DNA from 2 places in the Streptomyces sp. SDT5-1 genome. Region 2 is predicted to be linked to the other one. Evidence: riboswitches for the same ligand, from Rfam matches in the RefSeq annotation. Region 2 holds a riboswitch; the other holds the start of a gene.

What was found. A riboswitch is a leader RNA that binds a small molecule or an ion and turns the genes downstream of it on or off. The one in region 2 is predicted to bind ZMP and ZTP.
Region 1: it holds a riboswitch for ZMP and ZTP, as region 2 does, so the genes downstream of both, ACTWJ8_RS37460 (bifunctional 5,10-methylenetetrahydrofolate dehydrogenase/5,10-methenyltetrahydrofolate cyclohydrolase) here and ACTWJ8_RS23785 (glycine hydroxymethyltransferase) in region 2, are expected to answer to the same signal.

What each region holds. Positions count from the first base shown of each region.
Region 1 is NZ_CM125963.1:8,129,961-8,137,239, forward strand. Features, by position in the region: gene ACTWJ8_RS37435 (LysE family translocator) at 1-231, shown strand, start outside; gene ACTWJ8_RS37440 (aldo/keto reductase) at 355-1,185, shown strand; gene ACTWJ8_RS37445 (histidine phosphatase family protein) at 1,198-1,806, opposite strand; gene ACTWJ8_RS37450 (type 1 glutamine amidotransferase domain-containing protein) at 1,877-2,572, opposite strand; gene ACTWJ8_RS37455 (IclR family transcriptional regulator) at 2,678-3,424, shown strand; ZMP/ZTP riboswitch at 3,435-3,519, shown strand; gene ACTWJ8_RS37460 (bifunctional 5,10-methylenetetrahydrofolate dehydrogenase/5,10-methenyltetrahydrofolate cyclohydrolase) at 3,579-4,445, shown strand; gene ACTWJ8_RS37465 (zinc-binding dehydrogenase) at 4,456-5,418, opposite strand; gene ACTWJ8_RS37470 (TetR/AcrR family transcriptional regulator) at 5,507-6,127, shown strand; gene ACTWJ8_RS37475 (hypothetical protein) at 6,514-6,672, shown strand; gene ACTWJ8_RS37480 (YybH family protein) at 6,653-7,012, opposite strand; gene ACTWJ8_RS37485 (LysR family transcriptional regulator) at 7,118-7,279, shown strand, end outside.
Region 2 is NZ_CM125963.1:5,124,084-5,131,362, forward strand. Features, by position in the region: gene pdxR (MocR-like pyridoxine biosynthesis transcription factor PdxR) at 1-170, shown strand, start outside; gene ACTWJ8_RS23770 (hypothetical protein) at 218-553, shown strand; gene ACTWJ8_RS23775 (glutathionylspermidine synthase family protein) at 571-1,761, shown strand; gene rocD (ornithine--oxo-acid transaminase) at 1,777-2,982, opposite strand; ZMP/ZTP riboswitch at 3,111-3,197, shown strand; gene ACTWJ8_RS23785 (glycine hydroxymethyltransferase) at 3,226-4,674, shown strand; gene ACTWJ8_RS23790 (hypothetical protein) at 4,716-5,429, opposite strand; gene trpS (tryptophan--tRNA ligase) at 5,535-6,551, shown strand; gene ACTWJ8_RS23800 (2'-5' RNA ligase family protein) at 6,621-7,205, shown strand; gene ACTWJ8_RS23805 (decaprenylphospho-beta-D-erythro-pentofuranosid-2-ulose 2-reductase) at 7,202-7,279, opposite strand, start outside.

The DNA.
Region 1 (7,279 bases), 3.0 Mb from region 2:
ACCGGACTGCTCCCCACCCTCGCACCCCCGGAACTCCCCGGGGCCACGGGCATGACCGTCCTCGTCCTGTGCCACGTGGCGCTGACCGTCGCCTGGCTCGGCGGCTACGCGCTCCTGCTGGCGCGGGCCGGACCCGTGTTCCGGCGGCCGGGCGTGCGCCGCGCCGTCGGACGCACCACGGGCGTCGTCCTGATCGGCTTCGGACTCGCCGTCGCCACCGGCGGCGGGTGACCCGCCCCTGAACCGGCCGCGACCCGCGGACGTAGGTTGTACGGGGCGGGCGCACACCCCCAGGAACGTGCGCGCGCCCCGCGAGACACAGGACTTGAGTCACCACGTAAGGACACACGAGTCATGAGCAGCACTCCCCAGGTCACCCTCAACAACGGCGTCACCATGCCGCAGCTCGGCTTCGGCGTCTTCCAGGTGCCCGACGACGAGGCGCACGCCGCGGTCACCAGCGCCCTGGAGGCGGGCTACCGCAGCATCGACACGGCCGCCCTCTACAAGAACGAGAAGGGCACGGGCCAGGCCATCGCCGACTCCGGGCTCGCCCGCGAGGACGTCTTCGTCACCACCAAGCTGTGGAACACCGAGCAGGGCAGGGACTCCGCCCTGCGCGCCTTCGACGCCTCCCTCGACCGGCTCGGCATGGACTACGTCGACCTGTACCTGATCCACTGGCCGGTGCCGTCGATCGACAAGTACGTCGAGACGTGGCAGGCGTTCGAGGAGATCCTCGCCAGTGGCAGGGCCCGCGCCATCGGCGTCTCCAACTTCCTGCCCGAGCACCTCGACCGGCTCGCCGCCGAGACCTCCACCGTCCCTGCCCTCAACCAGATCGAGCTGCACCCGCGCCTCCAGCAGAGCGAGCTGCGCGCGTACGACGCCAAGCACGGCATCGCCACCGAGGCCTGGTCCCCGCTGGGCCGCGGCAACGGCGTCCTGGACGACGAGACCGTCACCGCCATCGCGGGCAAGCACGGGCGCAGCCCCGCCCAGATCGTGCTGCGCTGGCACCTCCAGCTCGGCAACGTCGTCATCCCGAAGTCGGTGACCCCCGCCCGTATCCGCGAGAACATCGCCGTGTTCGACTTCGAGCTCGACGCCGACGACATGACCGCGCTCGCGGGCCTCGAGACCGGCGAGCGCGTCGGGCCCGACCCGGCCGTCCTCGGGATCTGAGCGACCCGCGCCTCAGGGCGCGTACGGCTGCCCCTCCCACAGCCGAAGCTCCCAGCCGAGCTCCGGCGCACCGGTGAGGGCGACGATCCCGGTGTTCGACAGCGGGCGGGCCGCGACGAAGTCCACGTCGACATTGCCCGCCCGCGCCGCCGTCCACGTCCGGATCACGGCGCCGTGGCTGACCATGGCCACGGTGTCCGCGCCGGTCGCCGCGGCCTCGGCCACCACCTCGTCGAAACGGCCGAGCGTCTCCACCCCGTTCTCGGCGCCCGGCATCCGGCGCGCGGTGTCACCCGCCGACCAGGCGAACGCCGTGGCCAGGTACGCCCGCGCCGCCTCCTCGTCTCCGCGCATCTCCAGGTCGCCCGCCGCGATCTCCCGGATGCCGTCCCTGATCGTCACGTCGAGCCCCGTCGAGTGGGCCAGCGGCTCCGCCGTCAGCTGGGTGCGCACCAGTGTGGACGCGTACAGGGCGTCGATCCGCTCGTCCGCCAGCGCCCGCGGCAGCGCCGCCGCCTGCTCGAGCCCGAGCGGCGTCAGACCGGGGCCCGGCACAGCCGAGTCGAGCAGCCGCTTCAGGTTGGACGGGGTCTGGCCGTGACGGATGAGCAGCAGACGCATGCGGGGAGAACCTCCACGAGACGGACGGAACGCTTGAGTCCACTGTGACATCCGCGGCGGAGATACGTGGTCAGTCCAGCTTTTCGAGCAGCGCGGTCGCGAGCGGCGCGGACGACGCCGGGTTCTGCCCGGTCACGAGGTTCCGGTCGACGATCACGTGCGGCGCCCACGGCTCACCGACCCGTACGTTGATCCCGGCCTCGGTGAGCCGGTCCTGGAGCAGCCAGGCCGCCTTGTCGGCGAAGCCGGCCTGCGCCTCCTCGGCGTTGGTGAACGCGGCGACGTCGTACCCGGCGAAGGCGTTTCCCCCGTCGTCCTTCGTGGCGGCCAGCATCGCGGCCGGGGCGTGGCACACGATGCCGAGCGGCATCCCGGAGTCCAGGGCGCGGGTCAGCAGCGCGCCGGAGTCGGCGTTCACCGACAGGTCCTCCATCGGGCCGTGGCCGCCCGGGTAGAACACGGCGTCGTAGTCGGCCAGGTCCACCTCCTCCAGCTTCACGGGCGATGCCAGCTCCGCGTTCGCGGCGACGGCAGCGGCCATCCGGTCCGCGTTCTCCTGGCCGTCGTTGAACTCGGGCGCCAGACTGCCCGCGTCCACGGTGGGCACGACGCCGCCCGGCGTCGCCACGACGACCTCGTGCCCCGCCTTCTTGAACACGTCGTACGGGGCGATCGCCTCCTCGGCCCAGAAGCCGGTGGGATGCCGGGTGCCGTCGGCGAGGGTCCAGTGGTCGGAGCCGGTCACGACAAAAAGGATCTTCGACATGGGGATGCTCAATTCCGCGGGGATACGTCGGTCCGGTGCAGTCCTGCCACCTACGAAGGTAGGGCCGGGGCCCGCGGACGACCAACGGTGGGCTACCGTGCCCGCGTGACGGAGCGGATCGAGGCGGTGGAGCGGGCGGCCCTCGTCCTCCGGCTGCTCGCGTCCGGGCGGCGGCCCTTCGGCACGCCCGAGCTGGCCCGCGCGACGGGCCTGCGGGACCGCTCCCTGCACGGCATCCTCGGCACCCTGGTCACGGCGGGCCTGGTGGAACGGGACCCGGCCACCGGCAAGTACCGCATCGGCGCGTCCCTGCTCCATCTGAGCAACGGCGGCATCGACACCAACGAACTGCGCGCCCGCTCCCTGCACAGCGCGGACACCCTCGCCGCCCGCAGCGGCGCCTCCGTGTGGATCGCCACCCCGCACGAGGGCACGGCGCTCGTCGTCCACCACGTCTTCCGCCCCGACGACAGCGCCCAGGTCCTCCGCCTCGGCGACCGCCTGCCGCTGCACGCGTCGGCCGTCGGCAAGACCCTCCTCGCCTTCGACCACGAACTCGACGTGCCGGAGAAGCTCCCCGCCCTCACCGACCGCACCCTCACCGAACGCGCCGCGCTGGCCGCCGAGTTGTACGAGATACGCCGCCGCGGCTGGGCCGCGTCCGTCGACGAGCACATCCCGGGGACCACGGCCATCGGCGCCCCGCTCCGCGACGCGTCGGGCCGCACCGTCGGCGCCCTCAGCATCGCGGGCCCCACCTCCCGCCTCACCGAAGCGGGCCGCGCACGCCCGCACCTGGCCGCCGAGGTCACCGACGCCGCGGGGGAGATCGGCGAGGCACTGCGGCGCTGAGCTACAGTGCGACGTGGGCCGTGACTGGCGCTGAGGTGGAGCACCACCGGGGAGCGGCCCCTCGACACACGAAGCCGTACGCCTGGGCGATGGACTCCGCAGGGGGTCCATGACGCACGGAATCCCTGGGTTCCGCGACGCCCCGGAGGCAGCGATGACGACCACTTCCACCGCACGGCTCATGGACGGCGCCGGGCTCGCCCGCCGCATCGTCGAGCAGACCGCCGCCCGCGCGGCCGAGTTCACCCGCCGCACCGGCGGCAGCCCGTGCCTCGCCACCGTCCTCGTCGGCGACGACCCCGCGTCCGCCACGTACGTCCGCATGAAGCAGGCACGCTGCGCGAAGGCCGGCATCAGGTCCCGGCACGTGCCGCTGCCCGCCGCCACCACGACCGCCGAACTCGTCGGCACGCTCACCGAGCTGTCCCGCGACCCCGACGTGCACGGCATCCTGCTCCAGCACCCCGTGGGACCGCACATCGACGAGCGCGCCGCGTTCGAGGCCATCGCCCCGGAGAAGGACGTCGACGGTGTCACCCTGCACTCCTTCGCCGCGATGAGCTTCGGCCTGCCCGGCTTCGAGTCCTGCACGCCGGGCGGCATCATGCGGCTCCTCGACGCCTACGACGTGGACCTCGCGGGGAAGCGGGCCGTCGTGGTGGGCCGCAGCGCGATCCTCGGCAAGCCGGTCGGCATGCTGCTGCTCGCCCGCGACGCCACGGTCACGTACTGCCACTCCCGTACGAAGGACCTGTCGGCGGCCGTCAGGGAGGCCGACGTCGTCGTGGCAGCGGTCGGGAAGCCGCGGCTCGTGCGCGGCGAGGACATCAAGCCGGGCGCCGTGGTGCTCGACGCCGGGTACAACCCCGGGAACGTCGGCGACGTCGACTTCGACACCGCCGTCGAGCGGGCCGGCCTCATCACCCCGGTGCCCGGCGGCGTCGGCCCGATGACCATCGCCGTGCTCCTGGAGCAGACGGTCGAGGGCGCCGTGCGGCAGGCCGGGCTCGACGGCGTCTGAGGCCGGGCGGCTACGGAACCAGGACGATCCTGCCGAACGCCTCGCCCGAGTCCATCATCCGGTGGGCCCGCACGGCCTCGGACAGCGGCAGGGTCGCGTGGATCACCGGCTCCACGGGGACGGTTCCCGTGAACAGGTCGGCGCGCACGGCGTGTTGGGCGGGCGCGGGCACGATGTCGGCGCTGAACGTGGCGAAGGACGTCGACTGCCGGAACGCCGCCGTCATGTGTCCGGCGAGATCGGCGGGCGGCGGGCCCGCGACCATGCCGACGGCCACCAGGCGGCCGCCCGGGTTGAGCAGGTCGAGGAAGGCCGGCATGTCGGGTCCGGCGATGATGTCGACGACGACGTCGTAGCCGGTCGGGGCGTCGTCGGTGGTGGTCGCGCCGGAGCGGTCGAGGACGTGGGTCGCGCCCAGCTTCCGCAGCCGCTCGCCGCGCTCGGCCGACGACGTCGTGACCGCCACCGCGCTCGCACCGGCGCGCGCCGCGAGCTGCACCGCCGGGATGCCGAGGCTGCCGGCCGCGCCGCGCACCAGGACGGACTCGCCGGGCGCGAAGTGGGCGTGCCGCAGGGCGAAGTGGGCGGTCACGGCGGAGGTGCCGAGCGTCACGGCGTCGGCGCCGGACAGGGCGTCGGGCAGCGCCATGACCGCGTCGACGGGGGCCACGGCGTGCTCGGCGTAGCCGCCGCCGATGCCGGTGAACGCCCACACCCGCCGCCCCACCCACGCGTCGTCCACGCCTGTGCCGACGGCCGTCACGGTGCCGGCCACCTCGCTGCCCGGCACGTGCCCCGACGCGAACTGTCCGTACGCGGCGAGGGCCCCGCTGCGGATCAGGGCGTCGACGCCGCCGACGCCGATCGCCTCGACGGCGATCAGCACCTCGCCGTCGCCCGGCGCGGGCGTCGGCAGCTCCACCACCTCCATGCCCTCAGGACGTCCGAACTCCCGGATCGCGATGGCCCGCATGGTGTCTCCTTCGTGTCGCCGGTCCTCGGGGACCGGGGGCTTTCGGACGTTAGTGGACGCCCCCGTCCGTTTCGGTAAAGTGAGAGAGGTGACCGAACGTTTGCCTCACACGCTGCGCTCCGACGCCCGCGACAACCGCGACCGCATCCTCGACGCGGCCCGCGCCCTGTTCGCGTCCGACGGCCTGAACGTGCCGATGCGGGAGGTCGCCCGGCGGGCCGGGGTCGGCCCCGCCACGCTCTACCGGCGCTTTCCGACCAGGCAGGACCTCGTGACCGAGGCGTTCGTGGAGGAGATGCGGGCGTGCCGGGAGCTGGTCGACGAAGGGCTCGCCGACCCGGACCCGTGGCACGGTCTCTGCCACGTGATCCGGCGGACGTGCGAGCTGCACGCCGGTGACCGCGGCTTCAACGAGGCGTTCCTGTCGGCGTTCCCCGACTCCGCCGACTTCGCCGAGAACCGTGCGTACACCCTGAGGGCCATCGCCGAGATCGCCCGCCGCGCCAAGGCCGCGGGCCGCCTGCGCCCCGACTTCGTCCTGGACGACCTCGTCCTGATGCTGATGGCCAACCGCGGCATCCAGGCCCCGACCGCCCCCGCCCGCCTCGCCGCCTCCCGCCGCTTCGCGGCCTTCGTGATCGAGGCCTTCGCGGCGTCACCTGACCACCGGGGCGAGCTGCCGCCGGTGGCACAGCTCTCTTTCGGGTGAAATCGGCCCGGGGGAGTGCTGCTCGCAGACACCTCCTGACCTGTGACACCGCCCTTTCCGGGCGGGGAGTGCCGATTGGGGGAAGCCGAGTCGGTCCTCGGGAGCCCGCGAGGTGTGCTGCGAGGGTCGATGAATGGCGGACGCGCGAGCAGGAGCACGGATTCCAGAAGGCCGCGGCCGACCATCTCGGCGCCCGCCACGTGGCCGCCATGCTCGAGTCGTACGGCGTGAACTGCGTGTTCGACGTCGGAGCCAACGTCGGCCAGTACGGCAGGCGGCTGCGGCAGTTCGGGTACACGGGATGGCTCACGGCTCGACGGCCTGATGGACAAGGCGCTCGACGGGATCGACGACCCGCGGCCCTACCTCAAGAGGCAGCCCCCCGGATGTCCGAGGCCCTCGCCCAGTACGAACAGGAGGGGTTCGAGGTCACCGGGATGTACCCGGTGACCCGCGAGAGCGGCACCGGTCGGGTCCTCGAGTTCGACTGCGTCCTGATGCGCGCCACCGGGACACCGGGCGCGGTCAGCTCGCGGGAGGCGTGAACTCCGGCTGGTCCAGGACGCGGAGCCAGCTGCCGTCGGGCTGGCGGCGGACCACCTGGGCGCGGGCGCCCGTGCCGTCCTTCGGGGGCGTCGACGTCAGGGCGATGTCGCCGCTGATCAGGGTCGGCAGGGGCTGCTCCGGCTCGAAGCGGGGGCGGTTCGCCAGGACCTTCTCCCACAGCACCCGGATCGCCTCGCGGCCGACCGTGACCTCGCCCGGCGGGTAGGCGAGCACCGCGTTCTCCTCGTAGAGCGCGGCGACCCCCGCCGCGTCGCCCGCGTTGGACCGCTCGACGAACAGGCGGGTGATGTCCTCGGGGCGAGTGGCCTTCTCCTGCATGACGGGCTCCTCCGGAGTCGGTGTGGCGGCTCGATGACTCCAGATTCGGCCTCCGGCAGTCAGAAGTCCAACAGATGGTTCTGCTGGGAACTAGAATTCTCAGTCATGGAGATGAGGCAGCTCGAGTACTTCGTCGCGGTCGCCGAGGAGCAGAACTTCACCCGCGCCGCCGAGCGCGTGCACATCAGCCAGTCCGGCGTCAGCGCCCAGATCCGGCAGCTGGAGCGCGAGCTGGGCGCCGAGCTCTTCGACCGCTCCGCCCGCACC
Region 2 (7,279 bases):
TGCAGGCCGCAGCCTGGCAGCGGCTCGGCGTCCACGGCCTCGCCGGTTTCCGGCACGCGGACGCACCGGAACCCTCGGATCCGATGGACGCCCTGGTCGTCGGCTACGGCACCCCACCGGACCACGCGTGGCCCGGCGCGTTGGATACCCTGTGCCGCGTCCTGCCCTAGGGCGGGGCCGTACGCACGGACACGCATCTTTACGGGGGAGTACACGCATGACGGACAACACCACCCAGCGGCGGCTGCGTTCCGGCACCGTCGCGCTCGGCGGCGTCGGGCTGCTCGCCGCGGCGCTCACCGCCTGCTCGTCGGACGTCGACAAGCGCTGCATCGACCGCAACAGCTACAACGCGTCCAAGGGCTACAAGGTCGTCTCCGACAAGTACTGCAAGTCGTCCTCGACCAAGTCCTCGGTCAACGGCAGCTGGTACTACGGCGGTTCGAAGAAGGGCAGCCGCGTCTCCAGCGGCTCCTTCACCAAGTCGTCGGGCGGCGGCGTCACGCGCGGCGGCTTCGGCAGCGGCGGCAAGGGCGGAAGCTCCGGCGGCTGAACCGGCCGGAGACACCGATGAAGCGACACACCATCACCCCGCGCCCCGGCTGGCAGCAGACCGTCGAGGAGCAGGGGCTCATCTACCCGCTCACCCGCTACCCCGACGACTCGCTGCGCCCGTACTGGGACGAGAGCGCCTACTACGAGTTCTCCCTGCCCGAGGTCGAGGCGCTCGAGGAGGTCGTCGAGGAACTGCACCGCATGTGCCTCGCCGCCGCCGAGCACATCGTCAGCGAGAACCGCTTCGCCGACCTCGGCATCACCGACCCGCGGGTCGCCGCCGCGGTCGCCGAGTCCTGGCGGCGCCGGGCCGAACTGCCGTCCGTCTACGGCCGGTTCGACCTCCGCTACGACGGCACGGGCCCGGCGAAGCTGCTGGAGTACAACGCCGACACGCCGACCTCGCTCGTCGAGGCCGCGTCGCCGCAGTGGTTCTGGATGGAGGAGCGCTTCCCCGGCGCCGACCAGTGGAACTCGCTCCACGAACGTCTGGTCGACGCCTGGAAGAAGCAGGCCTCGCTGCTCCCGCCGGGCAGCCCGCTCTACTTCGCGCACTCCTCCGCCGACGAACTCGGCGAGGACCTGATGACCGTCGGGTATCTCAAGGAGACCGCCGAACAGGCCGGTCTGGAGACCGGGTGGATCTCCATGGAGGAGATCGGCTGGGACAGCCTCTCCGAGCGGTTCGTCGACAACCAGCTCGGGTTCATCCGCAGCATCTTCAAGCTGTACCCGTGGGAGTGGCTCACCACCGACGAATTCGCGCCGCACGTCCTGGCCGGCCTCGACAACGGCGGCGGCACGGGTACGACGATGTGGATCGAGCCCGCCTGGAAGATGCTGCTCAGCAACAAGGCGCTGCTCGCCGTCCTCTGGGAGCTGTACCCGGACCACCCGAACCTGCTGCCCGCCTACCTCGACGGCCCGCGCGAACTCGCCGCCGCCGACGGTCCCGGCTATGTGGCGAAGCCGCTGCTCGGGCGGGAGGGGGCGGGCGTCACGATCCACGAGCCGGGAAGCGCGCCGCCCGACCTCGAAGAGGCCCGCTGCTACCAGCAGTTGAGCGCGCTGCCCGACTTCGACGGCAACCGCGTCGTCCTCGGCGCGTGGGTCGTCGAGGACGACGCGGCGGGCCTCGGCATCCGGGAGTCGGCGGGACTCGTCACGGACGAGTACGCCCGCTTCCTGCCCCACGTCATCCTGTGACGCCGGGGCGACCGGTCAGGCGCCGAGCACGGCCCTGAGCTGATCGAGGCCCCAGTCCAGGTCGTCCTTGCTGATGACCAGCGGCGGGGCGATCCGGATGGTGGAACCGTGGGTGTCCTTCACCAGGACCCCGCGGTCCATCAGCTTCTCCGAGATCTCCCGGCCCGTGCCGTACGACGGGTCGATGTCGACGCCCGCCCACAGTCCGCGCCCGCGCACCTCGGTGACCTTGCCCGTGCCCGTGAGCAGGCCCAGCTCGGCGTGCAGATGCTCGCCCAGCTCCGCCGCCCGCTCCTGGTGCTCGCCGGTGCGCAGCATCGCGATCACCTCAAGGGCGACCGCGCACGCGAGGGGGTTCCCGCCGAACGTCGAACCGTGCTCGCCCGGCCGGAACACCCCGAGCACGGCCTTGCTCGACACGACCGCCGACACCGGCACGACGCCGCCGCCCAGCGCCTTGCCCAGCACGTACATGTCCGGCACGACGCCCTCGTGCTCGCACGCGAACGTACGGCCCGTGCGGCCGAGCCCCGACTGGATCTCGTCGGCGACGAACAGCACGTTCCGCTCGCGCGTCAGCTCCCTGACGCCCGCCAGATAGCCGGGCGGCGGGACGAGCACGCCCGCCTCGCCCTGGATCGGCTCGAGCAGCACCGCCACCGTCTCGTCCGTGACCGCCGCCCGCAGCGCCTCCAGATCGCCGTACGGGACGATGTCGAAGCCCGGCGTGTACGGGCCGAAGTCGGCGCGGGCCTCGGGGTCCGTGGAGAAGCTGACGATCGTCGTCGTACGGCCGTGGAAGTTGTCCGACGCCACCACGATCCGCGCGCGGCCGTCCGGGACGCCCTTCACCCGGTAGCCCCACTTGCGGGCCGTCTTCACGGCGGTCTCGACGGCCTCGGCGCCCGTGTTCATCGGCAGCACCATCTCCATGCCGCACAGCTCGGCCAGCTGCGTGCAGAACTCCGCGAACCGGTCGTGGTGGAACGCCCGCGAGGTCAGCGTCACCCGCTCCAGCTGGGCCTTCGCGGCGTCGATCAGGCGGCGGTTGCCGTGTCCGAAGTTCAGCGCCGAGTAGCCGGCGAGCATGTCGAGGTAGCGGCGCCCCTCGACGTCCGTCATCCAGGCGCCCTCGGCGGTGGCGACGACCACGGGGAGCGGATGGTAGTTGTGCGCGCCGTGGTCTTCGGCGAGGGCGATTGCTGCGTCGGTGGCACTCACGGGATCTCCGATCGTCGCGGCTCTGCGGTGAGCGGGCCGGGGTGGTGAGCGGGGCTTGTGGCCCCTTCCTATCGTCGCTCGGGATGTGGACGCGGAAACCTCGCCGCGCGCCGCGCCCGGTACTGTGAGGGCAGGGCCGTGACTGGCGCGCTGGGATGGGATCGACCATCGGGGAGCGGCCCGAGCAGTGTGTGCCGTGCGCCTGGGCCGACCCGTGAACCGACCGCGTCCGGAGGCTGCCCCATGACCGAGACCCCGCTCACCCCCGAATCCGTCGCGTACCGCGCCGCCCTCGACGTCGTGCGCGCCGTCGAGCCGCGCGTCGCCGACGCCATCGGGCAGGAGCTCACCGACCAGCGCGAGATGCTCAAGCTGATCGCATCCGAAAACTACGCGTCCCCCGCGACGCTGCTCACCATGGGCAACTGGTTCTCCGACAAGTACGCCGAGGGGACCGTCGGCCGCCGCTTCTACGCCGGCTGCCGCAACGTCGACACCGTCGAGTCCGTCGCCGCCGAGCACGCCCGCGAGCTGTTCGGCGCCCGGCACGCCTACGTCCAGCCGCACTCCGGCATCGACGCCAACCTCGTCGCCTTCTGGGCCGTGCTCGCCGACCGGGTCGAGGCGCCGTTCCTGGAGAAGACCGGCGTCCGCCAGATCAACGACCTCACCGAGGCGGACTGGGCCGAGCTGCGGCAGGCCTTCGGCAACCAGCGGATGCTCGGCATGTCCCTCGACGCGGGCGGCCACCTCACGCACGGCTTCCGGCCCAACATCTCCGGCAAGATGTTCGACCAGCGCTCGTACGGGACGGACCCCGCGACCGGGCTCATCGACTACGAGGCGCTGCGCGCGCAGGCCCGCGAGTTCAAGCCGCTGATCATCGTCGCCGGGTACTCCGCGTACCCGCGGCTCGTGAACTTCCGGATCATGCGGGAGATCGCCGACGAGGTCGGGGCGACGCTCATGGTCGACATGGCGCACTTCGCCGGTCTCGTCGCGGGCAAGGTGCTCACCGGCGACTTCGACCCGGTGCCGCACGCCCAGATCGTCACCACGACCACGCACAAGTCGCTGCGGGGCCCGCGCGGCGGCATGGTCCTGTGCGACGACTCGCTCAAGGACCAGGTCGACCGGGGCTGCCCGATGGTGCTCGGCGGGCCGCTGCCGCACGTCATGGCGGCGAAGGCGGTCGCGCTCGCGGAGGCGCGGCAGCCCGCGTTCCAGGACTACGCGCGGCGGATCGTCGACAACGCGCGGGCGCTGGCCGAGGGCCTCAGGCGGCGCGGCGCCACGCTCGTCACCGGGGGCACGGACAACCACCTCAACCTCATCGACGTCGCCTCCTCCTACGGCCTCACGGGGCGGCAGGCCGAGGCGGCGCTGCTCGACTCCGGCATCGTCACGAACCGCAACGCGATTCCGGCGGACCCGAACGGGGCCTGGTACACGTCCGGCATCCGCATCGGTACGCCCGCGCTGACCACGCGAGGGCTCGGCACCGCCGAGATGGACGAGATCGCGGCGCTGATGGACCGCGTGCTGACGGCCTCCGAGCCGGGGACCACGAAGTCCGGGGCGGTGTCGAAGGCGAGCCACGTCCTCGACCCGAAGATCGCGGACGAGGTCTCCCACCGCGCCACGGACCTCCTCTCCGGCTTCCCCCTGTATGGCCGCATCGACCTGGGCTGAGGCCCTCCGGGCGTGGGGACATGTCCACCGGCGCCCGGCCCCTATAGGTCGACCAGCTCCTGCCGGGGTTCCCGGGGCTCTCGCGGGCCCCGGGAGCGTATGTGCCACAGGGCGCCGGCCGCCGCGAGGCCCGTGGCCAGGCCCGCCAGGGCCCACCACCACGGGGTCGTGGAGTCATGGACGGTTGACGGAGGAGTGGGAAGTACGCCCGCCTGCGTCAGCCGGTCGACCAGCTTCGGGGACGCCCGGTGCCAGCGGAGGTCGTCGTCGGTCACGTCGACCGCAGGGTCCGTGCGGATCCACGGCGTGCCGTCGTCCGCGACGATCAGCTGGTCCTGGCGCTCGATCACGGTGTCCGTGCCCGGCGCCCGATGCGTTTGAGGCCAGCCGCCGACGCCCGTCAGGCCCCACACGACCGTCGCCACGACGGGCGGGAAGCGGCCCTCCTGCCAGGACTCGGGGACCCGCTCGGTCACCGTGTCGAAACCGGTCGTCAGGCGCTCCAGCGCGGCGAACTCCGGGTCGTCGTCGTGCACGGCCACGGAGGGCCCCGCCGCGGCGCCCGGCGCGATCACCACGGCCAGGTCGGGGATGTCCATGCCCCCGGGATTCGTCGGCCTGGCGCGCGCCCCGGGCGCCGCCGCCAGCAGCAGCGCCACCACCAGGACCACGGTCGCGGCCCACCGGAGCCCACCCCCTCGTACGTACTGCATCGCCACCCCCGCCGACGCGCCCCCGCGTGACTCCTGCCACATCGACAAGCTACCGGCGCCCACTGACAACGACCAGGTGGGCCATGGACGGCGACAGGACCTTCGGCCGCTGCGGAACCGGGTGCCGCACCTGAGACAATGAGCCACATGGCCTCTGATGTTCGCCCTCGTGTGCTCTCCGGGATCCAGCCCACCGCCGGCTCGTTCCACCTCGGCAACTACCTCGGCGCGGTCCGCCAGTGGGTGGCGCTGCAGGAGTCCCACGACGCCTTCTACATGGTCGTCGACCTGCATGCGATCACCGTTCCGCAGGACCCGAAGGAGCTGCGGGCCAACACCCGGCTCGCCGCCGCGCAGCTGCTGGCCGCGGGGCTCGACCCGGAGCGCTGCACGCTGTTCGTGCAGAGCCACGTCCCGGAGCACGCGCAGCTGGCCTGGGTCATGAACTGCCTCACCGGTTTCGGCGAGGCGAGCCGCATGACGCAGTTCAAGGACAAGTCCGCGAAGCAGGGCGCCGACCGGGCGAGCGTGGGCCTCTTCACGTACCCGATCCTCCAGGTCGCGGACATCCTGCTGTACCAGGCCGACCAGGTGCCGGTCGGCGAGGACCAGCGGCAGCACATCGAGCTGACCCGCGACCTCGCGCTGCGCTTCAACGGCCGCTTCGGTGACGCGTTCACCCTCCCGGCGCCGTACATTCTCAAGGAGACGGCGAAGATCTACGACCTTCAGGACCCGTCGATCAAGATGAGCAAGTCGGCGTCGACGCCGAAGGGCCTCATCAACCTGCTCGACGAGCCGAAGACGACGGCCAAGAAGGTCAAGAGCGCGGTCACCGACACCGACACCGTGATCCGGTACGACGCCGAGAACAAGCCGGGCGTCAGCAACCTGCTCACCATCTACTCCACCCTCACCGGCACCGGTATCCCGGAACTGGAGAAGAAGTACGAGGGCAAGATGTACGGTGCGCTGAAGACGGACCTGGCCGAGGTGATGGTGGACTTCGTGACGCCGTTCCGGACCCGCACGCAGGAGTACCTGGACGACCCGGAGACGCTCGACTCGATCCTGGCCAAGGGCGCGGAGAAGGCGCGGGCCGTCGCCGCCGAGACCCTTGCCCAGGCCTACGACAAGGTCGGCTTCCTGCCCGCCAAGCACTGAAGCGTTCCACAGCGTTCCGTACGACGTGACGCCACCCGCCCGCCCGCCACAAGACGACAGGAGTACGACGTGGGGACCGTAACGATCGGTGTCTCGATCGCGGTCCCGGAGCCTCACGGCAGCCTGCTCCAGGAGCGGCGTGCGGGCTTCGGCGACGCCGCGGCGTACGGTATCCCCACGCACATCACGCTGCTCCCGCCGACCGAGGTGGAGGCCGGGGACCTCACGGCGATCGAGGCGCACCTGGAGGAGGTGGCGTCCGGCGGCCGCCCGTTCGCGATGCGGCTGTCGGGCACGGGCACCTTCAGGCCGCTGTCACCGGTCGTCTTCGTGCAGGTCGTGGAGGGTGCCGAGGCCTGCACCTGGCTCCAGAAGCAGGTGCGGGACGCGTCGGGGCCCGTCGCCCGCGAGCTCCAGTTCCCGTACCACCCGCACGTGACGGTGGCGCACGGCATCGACGAGGAGTCGATGGACCGCGCGTACGCGGAGCTCGCCGAGTACGAGGCGGCCTGGGCCTGCACCGGCTTCGCGCTCTACGAGCAGGGCTCCGACGGCGTGTGGCGCAAGCTGCGCGACTTCGCCTTCGGCACGTCCGCCCTGCCCGCCCAGACCTCGGGACGCACGACCCGCGGCCCCCGGCTGCCGGCCCGCTAGAGCGGCAGCCGCCGGAAGACCGGGCGCGGCACATGCCGCAGCGCCGACATCACGACGCGCAGTGTGCCCGGCAC